2 linked regions of the Nitrosospira lacus genome follow. The protein of the gene in region 1 interacts with the protein of each later gene in a pairwise test. Links are inferred from orthologs where the notes say so. Each region holds a gene or a part of one and is shown on either strand. Other genes may lie near its edges.

What was found. The genes of interacting proteins can lie anywhere in the genome.
Region 2: the proteins of grxD (region 1) and EBAPG3_RS02750 interact in binary tests that used the Escherichia coli proteins (3 or more experiments, as listed by UniProt). The link is inferred for Nitrosospira lacus from one-to-one orthologs.

Annotation. Positions count from the first base shown.
Region 1 is NZ_CP021106.3:707,077-715,387, reverse strand. Bases 4,767-7,517 are described here. They hold grxD (Grx4 family monothiol glutaredoxin), read right to left. Parts: upstream 6,421-7,517; coding sequence 6,112-6,420; downstream 4,767-6,111. Other genes in these bases: prfA (peptide chain release factor 1), read right to left, coding at 7,434-7,517; prmC (peptide chain release factor N(5)-glutamine methyltransferase), read right to left, coding at 6,524-7,384; EBAPG3_RS03245 (YqaA family protein), read left to right, coding at 5,572-5,994; EBAPG3_RS03250 (4-aminobenzoate synthase), read right to left, coding at 4,767-5,360. In the rest of the region: EBAPG3_RS03270 ([protein-PII] uridylyltransferase), read left to right, coding at 1-386; EBAPG3_RS03265 (4-aminobenzoate synthase), read right to left, coding at 409-1,149; metE (5-methyltetrahydropteroyltriglutamate--homocysteine S-methyltransferase), read right to left, coding at 1,146-3,452; EBAPG3_RS03255 (LysR family transcriptional regulator), read left to right, coding at 3,576-4,490; more of EBAPG3_RS03250, read right to left, coding at 4,617-4,766; more of prfA, read right to left, coding at 7,518-8,311. UniProt on the Escherichia coli protein: Monothiol glutaredoxin involved in the biogenesis of iron-sulfur clusters.
Region 2 is NZ_CP021106.3:598,534-604,130, reverse strand. What follows is about bases 1-2,817. They hold EBAPG3_RS02750 (BolA family protein), read right to left. Parts: upstream 1,622-2,817; coding sequence 1,379-1,621; downstream 1-1,378. Other genes in these bases: EBAPG3_RS02740 (ABC transporter ATP-binding protein), read right to left, coding at 2,583-2,817; EBAPG3_RS02745 (ABC transporter permease), read right to left, coding at 1,831-2,586; EBAPG3_RS02755 (DUF4410 domain-containing protein), read left to right, coding at 799-1,239; rpoH (RNA polymerase sigma factor RpoH), read left to right, coding at 1-615. Also shown: more of EBAPG3_RS02740, read right to left, coding at 2,818-3,503; EBAPG3_RS02735 (STAS domain-containing protein), read right to left, coding at 3,652-3,942; EBAPG3_RS02730 (MlaC/ttg2D family ABC transporter substrate-binding protein), read right to left, coding at 4,064-4,702; outer membrane lipid asymmetry maintenance protein MlaD, read right to left, coding at 4,776-5,276; lipid asymmetry maintenance ABC transporter permease subunit MlaE, read right to left, coding at 5,276-5,597. UniProt on the Escherichia coli protein: Involved in cell resistance against acid stress.

The DNA.
Region 1 (8,311 bases):
TGGAACATGAACTGGCGCAACAATTGGAACAGCAAGTCCCTTTAAAACAGCCGCTGCAAGGACGCCTGAGCCGTCATCTCAAGCATTTTCCGATTACGCCGGAAGTCGACATCGAACCTGACGAAAAAGGTATGTACCATGTTCTGTCGATTGTAGCGGGAGATCAGCCGGGGCTGCTGACACGCATAGCGCAGGTATTGGTAAGCTGCGGTGTAAATGTGCACAGTGCCAGGATAAATACCCTGGGTGAACGTGCCGAAGACACGTTCCTGATCACGGGAGAGATACTGAATGAGACGCGAACCCTGATCCGCCTTGAGACCATGCTGCTGGAGGTACTGCGGACTTCAAGCGCGACCGCCGGCCCCGGAATGCCCCTTGCATGAGGCCGGCTTTAGGATATTTCTTTCAGTGCGCCGCAACCCTGCCGTCGCGTATGGCGAGATCCGGACAACAATTCTCGTAGATTCCGTCGAGAAATCCCCATAGCGCATCGCATGCCCGGGTGGTGGCCGCCAGCACTTCGGCCTGCTTTTCCGGCGTATCGGCAAAGCGCTCGATCAATGCCCATTCCGCTTGCGAGTGGTGCACGTCCGCTTCCTGGTGCACCGTGAAAAACTCGTAACTGTCCGGGTCATCCATTCCATAGAACTTTGCCAGCCCGTCAATTTTTACGGCCGCAATTGCCGGTACTTGCGATTCAAACGCGTGCATCGCCGCAAGTCCAGCATAAAACGGCTCGTTCAGGCAGATGTCCCGGTAGGTCGACACCAGCCTCGCGGTCCCCGGCAAGGCGGCGGCATTGGCCAGGCTCTTGTCGCTGGAACCCAGCGCCAGGGCGAAAGTCTTCCACAGGGCGGGATGGTTCTTTTCACCGTGCTCTTCGCTGATCAGATTCTTCAATACTTCCTGGCGCACGCTGATGTCGCCGCTGTGCGTTTCGCTATGATGATGCGGGGTATTGAAATGCACCGCGCTCAGATAGGTCGGCTCGGCCAGCACATTATGAAAATACTGCTCCGCGTAGTGGCGTAATTGCTCCTTCGATAGCTTGCCTTCGGTCCACGCCACATAAAAAGGATGCTTGAGCAGATGCCGCGCATCAATGATGGAGTCTATCCTTTGCTTAAGAGATATGGGGGTTGTCATGCTGACAGAGCTTCCGTTTGAAAAGTATTTATTTGGGCGCGCAGTTGCCGCGCGGCTTCGACCATGCGTTCGAGTGCAGTGACAACCTCCGGCCAGCTGCGTGTCTTCAGGCCACAATCAGGATTAACCCATAATTGTTTTGCATCGATCACCTGGCAGGCCTTCTCCAGTAATTCCAGCATCTCGCCGGTTTCGGGAATTCGTGGCGAATGAATATCGTACACGCCGGGCCCGATTTCATTGGGATACTTGAATTGACCGAATCCATCCAGCAACTCCATGCGTGAGCGCGAGGTTTCGATGGTAATGACGTCGGCGCCCATATCGGCGATTGCCGGCAGAATGTCGTTGAACTCGGAGTAGCACATATGAGTATGTATCTGTGTATCGTCCTTCACCCCGGAACTGGATACGCGGAAGGCTTCCACCGCCCACTTCAAGTATTCATTCCAGTCAGCTTTCTTGAGCGGCAGCCCTTCGCGAAAGGCCGGCTCGTCAATCTGGATAATACCGATTCCGGCGCGTTCAAGATCGGCGACCTCGTCACGGATGGCAAGGGCAAGTTGCAGCGCCGTAGTCGAGCGTGGTTGATCATCACGCACGAACGACCACATCAGCATGGTAATGGGTCCAGTCAGCATGCCTTTCACCGGCTTTGTGGTCAGACTCTGTGCGTATTGAATCCAATCCACGGTCATGGGTTCGGGGCGATAGATATCGCCATACAGAATTGGCGGCTTGACACAGCGCGAGCCGTAGCTCTGTACCCATCCATTCTCGGTAAAGGCGTAGCCGCATAATTGCTCGCCGAAATACTCCACCATATCGTTGCGCTCGGCTTCTCCGTGGACGAACACATCCAGTCCGATCTCTTCCTGTTTTCCTACTGCCAGCTGGATCTCCTTGCGCATCGCTTCCAGATACTTCAAATTAGTGAGTTCACCTTTTCTGAACGCGGCACGGGCTTGGCGAATCTCCGGTGTCTGCGGAAATGAACCAATCGTTGTGGTGGGCAAATCGGGAAGTTGAAAACGTTGCCGTTGCAACGCCTGCCGCACCGGGAACGGGCTCGTACGCCGACTGTCATTTCGCGTCAGGCGTTGCAGACGTTCCTGCATTACCGGATTGTGGTTGCGCGGTGACTCACGGCGCTCTTGTCTTGCTCTTGCAGAGGCATCCAGCTCATCACGTATGGCATTTTCTCCCTGGTTCAGCCCCTGTCCGAGGACCGATACCTCTTTTAGCTTCTGTACCGAGAACGCCAGCCAATTCTTTATCTCGCTATCCAGCCGGGTTTCCAGTTCGAGATCGACCGGACAATGCAGCAGCGAACAGCTGGGTGCAATCCACAACCGCTCGCCCAGGGTCGACTGCGCGCGCGACAAGGTCGCCAGCGCCTGTACCAGATCGGCGCGCCATACATTGCGCCCATCAATGATACCCAGCGACAGAACTTTGCTGGCCGGATAGCCTTCCAGAAAAACATCGAGCTGGTCCGGCGCGCGGCACAAATCAATATGCAAGCCATCCACCGGCAGTTTCTTCAAACGCGCAGCATGATTATCCACCGCCTCAAAATAAGTGGCCAGTAACAACTTCGGCAGTTTCGTTCCGGCCCCAGTCAGGGCGGCGTATGCCTGGTCCAGGCCATCCAGCCAGTCATCGTCCACATCGAGCGCCAGGAATGGTTCGTCGATCTGCACCCATTCCACGTCAAGCGATGCGAGCCGGGCCAGAATTTCACGATAAACCGGCAGCAGATGCGCCAACAGGTCGAGCCGGTTGAAGCCGGGCTCCGTTTCTTTGCCGAGATATAAATAGGTCAGCGGTCCGATCAATACCACCTTTGGCGAGATGCCCAGCACTCTGGCTTCCGTCACTTCCCGGAAGAGCTGGGACGATGCGATGCGGAATCTGGTGTGCGCATTGAATTCAGGGACGATGTAGTGATAGTTGGTATCAAACCATTTGGTCATCTCCATCGCCGGCTGACTCGCCGTTCCACGCGCCATTGCGAAATACAGATCCAGTCCGATTTCGTCATTGCCCGCGTTGAATCGCGCAGGCGCCGCGCCGAGCAGCGCTGTCATGTTCAGCATTTGATCGTAAAGTGCGAAATCACCGGCGGGAATCAGGTCAATACCCGCTTCACGCTGTACGATCCAATGGTGTTTCCGTAATTCGGCCGCTTTGATTTGCAGCTGTTGTTCGTCGATATCGCCACGCCAGCACGCCTCTAGCGTCTGTTTCAGCTCCCGGCGCGCGCCGATACGGGGGAAACCGAGATTATGTGTCAAAGCCATGATTGTTCCTCGTTCTGCTCAGCTTAGTTGCTGCAGGCACCCATTCTGTGGCAGACTACGCTATGAATCAAATGAAATGTTCTAAATATATTATGAATGGTATTCATATTTATATTCGAAACCATGCTTGAGCTACGCCACCTCCGCACGCTTGCGGCATTGCATGAAACCGGCAGCGTGTCGCGCGCCGCCAAGCGCGTGCATCTGACCCAGTCTGCGTTGTCTCATCAGATCAAGGCACTGCAAAGCCACTATGGCCTGCCGGTCATACAGCGCCGGGGGCAATCCATCGAGCTCACCGATGCTGGAAAACACCTGGTGGCGCTTGCCGGAAAGGTATTGGCGGAAATTCAGGGAACTGAACGGGATCTCGCTAAAATCTCGCAGCAGGCATCGGGAAGTTTGCGCATCGTACTGGAGTGTCACACCTGTTTTGATTGGCTGATGCCGCTCATGGATGAATTCCGCCAGCACTGGCCGGAGGTGGAACTGGATCTGGTTTCCGGATTTCATGCCGATCCCGTCAAGCTGCTGGAAGAAGGGGGTGCGGATGTGGTCATTGGATCGGAACACAAGCGGCAGCGGGGTATTGTCCATCACCCGCTGTTCCGTTTCGAGATTCTCGCAGTATTGGCACCGGAGCATCCCTTGCGCGCAAAGCGGATCCTGCATGCGGCGGACTTCGCCGATGTCACGCTTATTACCTATCCGGTGCCGGAAGATCGCATCGATCTGATTCTCAACGTTCTGAAACCCGCCGGTATCCAGCCACAGCGGCGCACAGCGGAACTGACCGTCGCCATCCTGCAACTGGTTGCCAGCCGCCGCGGTGTCGCCGCACTACCCAGCTGGGGTATCAAGAACTATGTTGATCACGACTATGTGATTGCCCGCCGCATTGGCGCCAATGGCCTATGGAGCGACCTGTATGCGTCAACACTCAAGGAAACGGCATCCCGCCCCTATCTGCGGGACTTCCTGACAACCGCAAGGAATACCTGCTTCACTACATTGGACGGAATTATCCCGCTGGAATGACGGTTTCACTGACCGGACAGCAATACACGAAGGAATCGGTAAAAACGGAAGGGGAAAAATCAGGGAAGATGATTACTCAAAACCGGTGAGCAAACGTCTTATCGTTTGCTCACCGTTAATGCTAGCTTAGTGTATCGTAACCGCAGCTTCTTCCTCGCAAGCCAGGTCTGAGCAGTAATTCTCGTAGATTCCGTCGAGAAATCCCCATAGCGCATCGCATGCCCGGGTGGTGGCCGCCAGCACTTCGGCCTGCTTTTCCGGCGTATCGGCAAAGCGCTCGATCAATGCCCATTCCGCTTGCGAGTGGTGCACGTCCGCTTCCTGGTGCACCGTGAAAAACTCGTAACTGTCCGGGTCATCCATTCCATAGAACTTTGCCAGCCCGTCAATTTTTACGGCCGCAATTGCCGGTACTTGCGATTCAAACGCGTGCATCGCCGCAAGTCCAGCATAAAACGGCTCGTTCAGGCAGATGTCCCGGTAGGTCGACACCAGCCTCGCGGTCCCCGGCAAGGCGGCGGCATTGGCCAGGCTCTTGTCGCTGGAACCCAGCGCCAGGGCGAAAGTCTTCCACAGGGCGGGATGGTTCTTTTCACCGTGCTCTTCGCTGATCAGATTCTTCAATACTTCCTGGCGCACGCTGATGTCGCCGCTGTGCGTTTCGCTATGATGATGCGGGGTATTGAAATGCACCGCGCTCAGATAGGTCGGCTCGGCCAGCACATTATGAAAATACTGCTCCGCGTAGTGGCGTAATTGCTCCTTCGATAGCTTGCCTTCGGTCCACGCCACATAAAAAGGATGCTTGAGCAGATGCCGCGCATCAATGATGGAGTCTATCCTTTGCTTAAGAGATACGTTGGTTGTCATGGTTTTCCTCTTCAACAGAGATGGGTAATCGAGCAGCATATCATCCCGAAATAATATCGTGAAGTCAAATTTGGCGACTAAATTACCGTTGCCATAAATTAGGCGCCAATATAGCCCTACCCGTAAAACCATTCCTTGCCGCATCCACTTGCGCCTTATTAACGGCTACACTGCTGTCTTTATCGGTTTTACCTGCCTTTGGATTACCTTTATGGATGAGCAATCCAGCCTGCTGGCGTTATTCACCAGCAGTTTTCTTGCCGCCACATTGCTCCCCGGTGGCTCGGAAGCAGTGCTATTCGGCGTTTTGACCGCCTATCCCGAGCTTTACTGGTCTGCCTTGGGGATCGCCTCGGTGGGCAATACCCTGGGCGGTATGAGTTCATACGCTATCGGGCTTCTCCTGCCTGATGAAAAAGCATTTCTGAAAAAATCCGGAGGGAATATGCGTGGACTGGCGTGGGTGCGTAACTATGGCAGTCCGGTACTCTTTCTGGCCTGGGTACCGATCATCGGCGATCTGTTGTGTGTCGCTGCGGGGTGGCTTCGGATCAACTGGATACTGGCAATGCTGTTCATGGCTGCCGGAAAGTTCGCGCGTTACTGGGCAATCGCGGCGGCCATGAGTCCCTAGCTCAATTGGCTGTTTGCCCGATAAAAAATCCGGCTGCTGACTTATCGGCCAGCTTATCGGTTCTCGCCGATTCTATCGGTCCTCTATCGATCCTTGCGCAAGATCAAACCATCTCCGTCATTTCTGAAGCAGCTTCTGCAGTTCACCGCTCTGGTACATTTCCGTCACGATGTCGGACCCACCGACAAACTCGCCGTTGATATAAAGCTGCGGAATGGTCGGCCAGCTTGAGTACTCCTTGATGCCCTGCCGGATTTCCGGTTCGGCAAGCACGTCCACCGCGAAAAGATTATCCACCCCGCACGCATTGAGGACTTTCACCGCATGGGCGGAGAAACCGCACTGGGGGGCTTGCGGCGTACCTTTCATGTAGAGCACCACGGGATGGGTGGTCACTTGCTGTTTGATGGTTTCTTGCGTATTCATGTCTGGCTCCTCGTCAATTTAATCAATCTGAAATCAGATTATGGGAAATGAAACTGTTTTTCAAGAGATAGGGTTCATTCATCTCGGTCAATATATCCCAACATCACATTCTAACAGCTTCTCGCGGGAAACTTCCAAGCCGTCCGCCACTGATCCGCATTATGCCTGCCAGATCAGGATGGGAAAACACCCCGCGGAAACCCGCTTTACCCAGCAGATGCCTGCATGCTTGCGCCTGATCATAGCCATGTTCGAACAGCAGCACACCGTCCGCAACCAGATAACGGGGAGCGGACGTGATGATGCAGCGAATGCAGTCAAGGCCGTCGCTACCTGCTTCTCCCGTGAGTGCCATGCGAGGCTCGAAGCGCAGGTCGCCCTGAGCGAGATGAGGGTCACCGCTGGCAATGTAGGGAGGATTGGAGACAATGAGATCGAATCTTTCCCCGGAAAGCCCACCAAACCAATCGGCTTCGATGATGCGCACATTGCTCACATTGAGCTGCCGGGCATTCATTTTGGCTACGGCCACGGCATCGGACGAGAAATCCACCGCCACGATATCGGCTAGCGGACGATGCCTGGCTAGGGTCAATGCGATGGCGCCACTTCCGGTCCCCAAGTCAAGAACCTTGCAAGGACGGTCCGGAGAAATCCGTTGCAACGCCAAATCCACCAGCAATTCGGTTTCGGGCCGGGGAATGAGTACCGCCGGCGTAACATTGAAATCCAGGCTGTAAAACTCACGTTTTCCCACAAGATAGGCGACCGGCTCGCCATGAACGCGCCGTGTCGTCAACAGGCAAAAAGATTGCGCTTGTTCCGCAGTAAGCTCTTGCTCGGGATGGGTGGCCAGATGGGCGGGGCTGACGCTGAGCACACTTTGCAGCAGCATCCGCGCGTCGGTATCGCCAATGTCCCGGCGCGCTTGGTGGAGCGCTTGCAATATGGTGATTTGCGGCATCGCGGGATTCAATAATCGCGCAAAAATGGGAGTTTAATACCGAGATCGCCTACTCGCCCATCGCCGCCAATTGCTCTGCCTGATGCTCGGACATGAGTGCTGAGCACAGTTCGCTCAAGTCTCCATCCATGATCTGCTCGATCTTGTAAAGCGTGAGATTGACTCGGTGATCGGTTATTCGGCCTTGCGGAAAGTTATAGGTACGAATGCGTCCCGCGCGGTCGCCGCTACCGATAAGCGATTTGCGGGTAGCCGCCTGTTTGCTCTGCTGTTCCTGCGTTTGCTTATCGCGGATGCGCGCGGCCAGAACGCTCATCGCCTGTGCCTTGTTCTTGTGCTGCGAGCGTCCATCCTGGCACTCGACCACGATACCGGTCGGCAAGTGGGTGATACGCACCGCGGAATCCGTCTTGTTGATATGCTGACCGCCCGCGCCGGAAGCGCGAAAGGTATCAATTCTTAATTCCGCCGGATTCAGCACCACATCCATGATTTCGTCCGCCTCGGGCATTACCGCGACGGTACAGGCGGACGTGTGAATACGACCCTGAGTCTCGGTAGCGGGCACACGTTGCACACGATGACCGCCTGATTCGAACTTGAGTTTGGAATAAGCGCCGTTACCGATGATCTTGGCGATGATTTCCTTGTACCCCCCCGCTTCGGACGGGCTTTGCGAAATAATTTCCACCTGCCAGCGCTGGCGCTCCGCGAAGCGCGCATACATGCGAAACAAATCACCCGCGAATAACGCGGATTCGTCCCCGCCTGTCCCGGCACGGATTTCGAGAAAAATACTGCGCTCGTCGTTGGGATCCTTGGGCAGTAGCTGTTTCTGCAATTCCGCCCCGATCTGCGTGAGCCTCTCCTTGCCCTCGCGCATTTCGGCGTCGGCAAACTCGCGCATTTCGGCGTCGCCGCACATCC
Region 2 (5,597 bases), 110 kb from region 1 along the record:
CAGGAGGGCAACATCGGTCTCATGAAAGCGGTCAAACGCTATGACCCTGAGCGTGGCGTACGGCTGGTATCGTTCGCGGTGCACTGGATCAAGGCGGAAATTCACGAATTCATACTGCGCAACTGGCGACTGGTAAAAATCGCCACAACGAAGGCACAGCGGAAATTGTTCTTTAACCTGCGCAGCATGAAGCCGGTTCTGGATACCATGAATCCTGCGGAAGTTAACACCATGGCCAAACAGTTAGGCGTCAAGGCCGAGGAAGTGGTAGAAATGGAAACCCGTTTCAACGGGCGCGATATCTCGCTGGAACCACTATCTGAAGACGATGACGATACATTCAGTCCCGTCGCTTATCTTACCGATGGCTCGGAACCGCCACAATTGCTGGAGGCCGAACAAACCAGGCGTTTGCGTGGGGAAGGGCTGGAGCGGGCGCTGGCAAGCCTGGATGCACGTAGCCGGCACATCATCGAGGCGCGCTGGCTGCGTGAAAACGATAGCGCAACGCTGCATGATCTTGCCGGTGAATTGGGCGTATCTGCCGAGCGGATACGCCAGATCGAAGCCAAGGCAATGGAGAAAATGCGGGGGGCGATGGTAGCGGTTGCATAATAGTCAAGTAATCGGGAACGGGAAGTCGCATATCGGGCCCGATTATTGATGTCATAAAATTAACAGCGGCGAAACGAGCTCGCGACCCTTTTCCTTTTCCTTGTGACCGTAAAAGAAGTCTTCATTTTTAGCGTAGCGTTATTGCTGTCCGGCTGCGTTACACCGCAAGTCACGCGACCCTCCATGGATCCTGTGAATTTGAAGGGATTCCAGAAAATAGAGTTGATCGTAACCGATTCCGTCAACACCGCCTATTCCAAAAACGGCCTGCCCATGTTTGCAGGCCGGCTCAGAGGCAGGCTGCAATCCATAGGGTATGCGCTGGTCGACGCGGCCCCCCAAATGATTCTTGAGGTGAACGTACATGAATTTGATCCGGGAAACCGGGCTCTGCGTACACTGATTGGTTTCGGGGCGGGGCGGGCGGTCTTGAAGTACACCGCCCGTTTCAAGACCCCCATGGGTAAGCTGTTGGCGGAACTTGAGGGCGGCAAAGCCTACCATGGTCTGGAGTTGGTGGATAATCCCACGTTCAAGTCCGACGAGGCAACGCGCATGGGATTGATCGCATATTCAGTCAGTCAGATTGGGGAGTTTATCGAGAAGAACGGGAGCCAGGAGTGAGGAATAACACGCTGCCGATGAAGGTAGGCGGTCATATGTCTAGCCTTCTCAACCTTCATCGTCCGGTCCTGACAGAAAATTGGCGCCATTTGACTATTTCCGTATAGCTTTTCAGCATAACTGACGATCCCGATACTGTCTAATTGCTTTCCGCCCACTGTTCCGGGGTGAGGGTTTTCATGGACAGGGCATGAATCTCCTGCTTCATCCTGTCACCCAGTGCGCGGTAGACCAGCTGGTGTTGCTGCACCATATTCTTTTCCCGGAATTCAGCGCTGACGATGATGGCGCTGAAATGACGGCCGTCATCGCCTTCGACACGCACCAGCTCGCATGGCATTGAGGCTTCAATATGATTTTTTATGCTTTCTGGTGTGACCATTTTTTCTTCCTTTATATTAATGATTCTTCAATCTAAATCTGGTAGTTGGACGGGATGATTTAGGTTTAATGCCAAGCAATTATTCCGATTTCGAATAATTGCTACTCTGGCGATTCGTCTTCGATCCGTAGACTGTGCGCTATCTAAACAAGCGTATTTATCAAACCTGTGAAGCGGATCGTCACAAAATATGGATTTTTATGATGCCCTTAATGGCGGATCTTATAGCCCGCCTTAAGCATCCCCAATGTCAGCCATGATACCGCCAGAAAGCACGCCAACACAATCCCGAGGCTGACATAGGGTGAAATATCCGACACACTGAAAAAACCGTAGCGGAAGCCATCGATCATGTAAAAAAACGGATTCAAGTGTGACAACCCCTGCCAGAAGGGAGGTAACGAGTGGATTGTGTAGAACACTCCGGATAAAAACGTCAGAGGCAGAATGACAAAATTCTGAAATGCGGCCAACTGATCAAATTTTTCTGCCCAGATACCGGCAATAATGCCTAGCGCGCCCAGTAACGCGCTGCCCATCAGGGCAAACACGAATACCCATAGAAATGAGCTTACCGGTATTTCGAAAAATCCGAGTGTCACCAGGTAGACCCCCAGTCCCACCGCCAGGCCGCGCATCACCGATGCCAGCACATAGGCCAAAAATATTTCCTGGTAGGAAAGCGGCGATAACAGGACAAAGACGAGATTGCCGGAGATCTTCGATTGAATCAAGCTGGATGACGAGTTGGCAAAAGCGTTCTGCAACATGGCCATCATCACCAAACCCGGAACCAGAAAGACGACGTATGCCACACCGGGATAGGCCTGCACGTGTTCTTCCAGCACATGAGAAAAAATCAGCAGATAGAGCAACGTCGAAAGCATCGGCGCCAATACGGTCTGCAACCCGACTTTCCAGAAGCGCAGCAACTCCTTGTGGAGCAGGGTAAGGAACCCTGTCATCGTACTGGCTGCGGATTTTCGGTATGGCCCATGACTTTCACGAATACTTCTTCCAGATCAGGCTGCAACACCTGCATTTCCAGGACTTGCGCCCCTGCCATGCGCAACGCCGCCATTACACTTTCCAGCTGGGAATACTCTCTGATCGCCAGGATGTAGCATTCGTCCTCATGGCTGCTCATTAACGATTGTAGCGATAAAGGCAATATATCGGGCGATAACCGCAATCGCACCAAAAATCCGGAAACGCTATTAACAAGATTCCTGATGCTGTCGAGCGCGACGATATTACCATGTTTGAGCATCGCTACGCGGCTGCATAAAGCTTCTGCTTCCTCGAGATAATGGGTTGTAAGCACGATGGTGTGGCCGTCGTGGTTCAACCGTTTGATGAAACGCCAAAGCGCCTGGCGCAATTCCACATCCACCCCGGCGGTGGGTTCGTCCAGAATGATCACCGGGGGCTTGTGCACCAGCGCCTGGGCCACAAGCACGCGTCGCTTCATGCCACCGGACAACGTACGCATGTTGGCATCGGCTTTGTCGGTAAGATCCAGATGGTGGATTATCTCCTCTATCCAGGAGTTGTTATTCTTCAGGCCATAATAACCTGATTGAATAACGAGCGTTTCCCTGACGGTAAAAAACGGATCAAATACGAGTTCCTGCGGCACCACGCCCAACATGCGCCGCGCTTCCCGGTAATCGGCAACGACATCGTACCCCATTACCCTGGCGCTGCCGCTGCTGGCAAGAGTCAGACCCGCAATAATGTTGATGAGCGTGGTCTTGCCCGCACCGTTGGGACCAAGCAGCGCAAAAAACTCGCCGGTATCGATTTCAAGATCGATACCGCCCAAAGCCTGCAATGCACCGAAGCGCTTATGTATCTGCTTGACTTCAATTGCCGGCGTCATTGGGATGTAATCAGGATAAGGAATATCGGAGGAGGCGTGCGTAACGGGCATGGGTAGCGATTTTGGGTATTCCCCATGCGAGCCGCCCGCCGCTGGCCGGGAAGTGCCAGTTTTTGGCACTTCATCCCACGCATAGCCGATTTTTGATTTACGCCTGAAGTATCAATTCGGAAACACCATACAGTTGAGCCAGGCCTCGCAGGTTTTGCGGCATGTTGGCGAAACCCATCCGGTGATTACGGCGACCAGCCTCGCGCTGCCATTCCAGCAACATGCTGACGGCTGAAGAGTCCACTTCAGTCACTCGCGCCAGATCGATTACCAGATTATCATGATTGAACAATGCAATGCCCTGCTCGACCACCGTAGCCACATTATTGAAGTTGATGGATCCCTCGACGCTCAGTTTGCCGTCGCCGGACAGAACTACTTCAGCCATTCTGCCGCATCCGATAGTTGACGGAAAACGTCGACGTGCAAAACATCTCCATGGATCATAGCGCCAAGCTGAAAAATGAGTGAAAAGCAGGCAGATCAGCGGACTGATTCAGGATTATCGATTACTGCGCATCAGCCTTTTTATCCGCGGCTATCAGCGAGCGATTTTTATCCACCAGTGTTTTGAGTAATTTATCGACGCCGCCATCGCGAACCTGGTTATTGAAAGTGCTGCGGTAATTGGTTACCAGACTTACCCCCGCGACCGTGACGTCGTACACTTTCCAGCCCTCACCGGTTCTTTCCATGCTGTAGTCGATGGGAACCGGCTGCTGACCGTGATCTTGCATCACCTTCGTCTTGACTGTGGTATCGGTTTCATCCGCCGCAGTTTTGAGCGGCTCGACCTTGATGGTATGGTCGCGATAATCGGTCAGTGCGTTGGAATAGGTGCGCACCAGAAGGGTACGGAACTCCTTCACCAATTGCTGCTGTTGGTCAGGCGTCGCCTTGGACCAGTTCTTGCCCATCGCCAGGCGCGTCATGCGGGTGAAATTGAAATGCGGCAGTATCTTGGCCTCCACCAGGTCAAGAATCTTGGCGTGACTGCTTTGCAAGCTCTTGTCCTGCCTGACAATTGTAAGCACCTCCTGAGCGGTGTTATCCACCAGCTTATCGGGACTGGTGGCTTCCATTGACCATGCGGGCAGCGCAGGCAGCCACACCGCCAGCAATACAAAGATACCAAGGTATTTTTTCATGATTTCCTCACTAGAATTTAGTTGAACCGCTCATTTTAACCGCATCATAAGCCGCTGCACCGTGAATATATGACTATTTCTTGCCGCCATTTTCGCTGTCATCGGCCTCAGATGCCTTATTTTCCGATGCCTTATCAAATAGGAATCGTCCGATCATTTCTTCCAGAACCATTGCGGAGTTGGTTTTCATGATTTTATCGCCATTCTTCAGCACTGTCTCGTCGCCACCCGCTGCCAGACCAATGTATTGCTCGCCTAGAAGCCCCGATGTGAGAATGCTGGCGAACGTATCCTTGGGAAATTGATAACGGCGGTCGATATTCATGGTTACCGCGGCATCGAATGTCTGGGTGTTAAACTGAATATCCGCTATACGTCCCACGACCACGCCAGCGCTTTTGACTGGCGCCCTCACCTTCAAACCGCCGATATTCTCGAAATTTCCAATAAGTGTGTAGGTCTCCGCCGTACTGTAGGTACCCAGGTTTCCCACCTTCAGAGCCAGTATCAGCAATGCGCCGATTCCAGCCATGACAAATACTCCGACCCACAAATCCATTGTTGTTCGCTGCATCAGCTCATTCCCCTGAACATGACCGAGGTCAAAACAAAATCCAGTCCCAGAATCGCCAGCGAAGAGGTCACCACGGTGCGCGTGGTCGCGCCGGACACTCCTTCAGCCGTGGGCGATGCATCATACCCCTCGAACACTGCGATTGCTGTTACTGCCACACCAAATACACAAGTCTTGATGACGCCGTTGACGATGTCGTACCGGAAATCCACCGCGTTTTGCATCTGAGACCAGAATGAACCCTCGTCCACACCGATAAGTACCACCGCCACCAAATAACCGCCAAACACGCCAACCACCGAAAACATCGCCGCCAGAAAC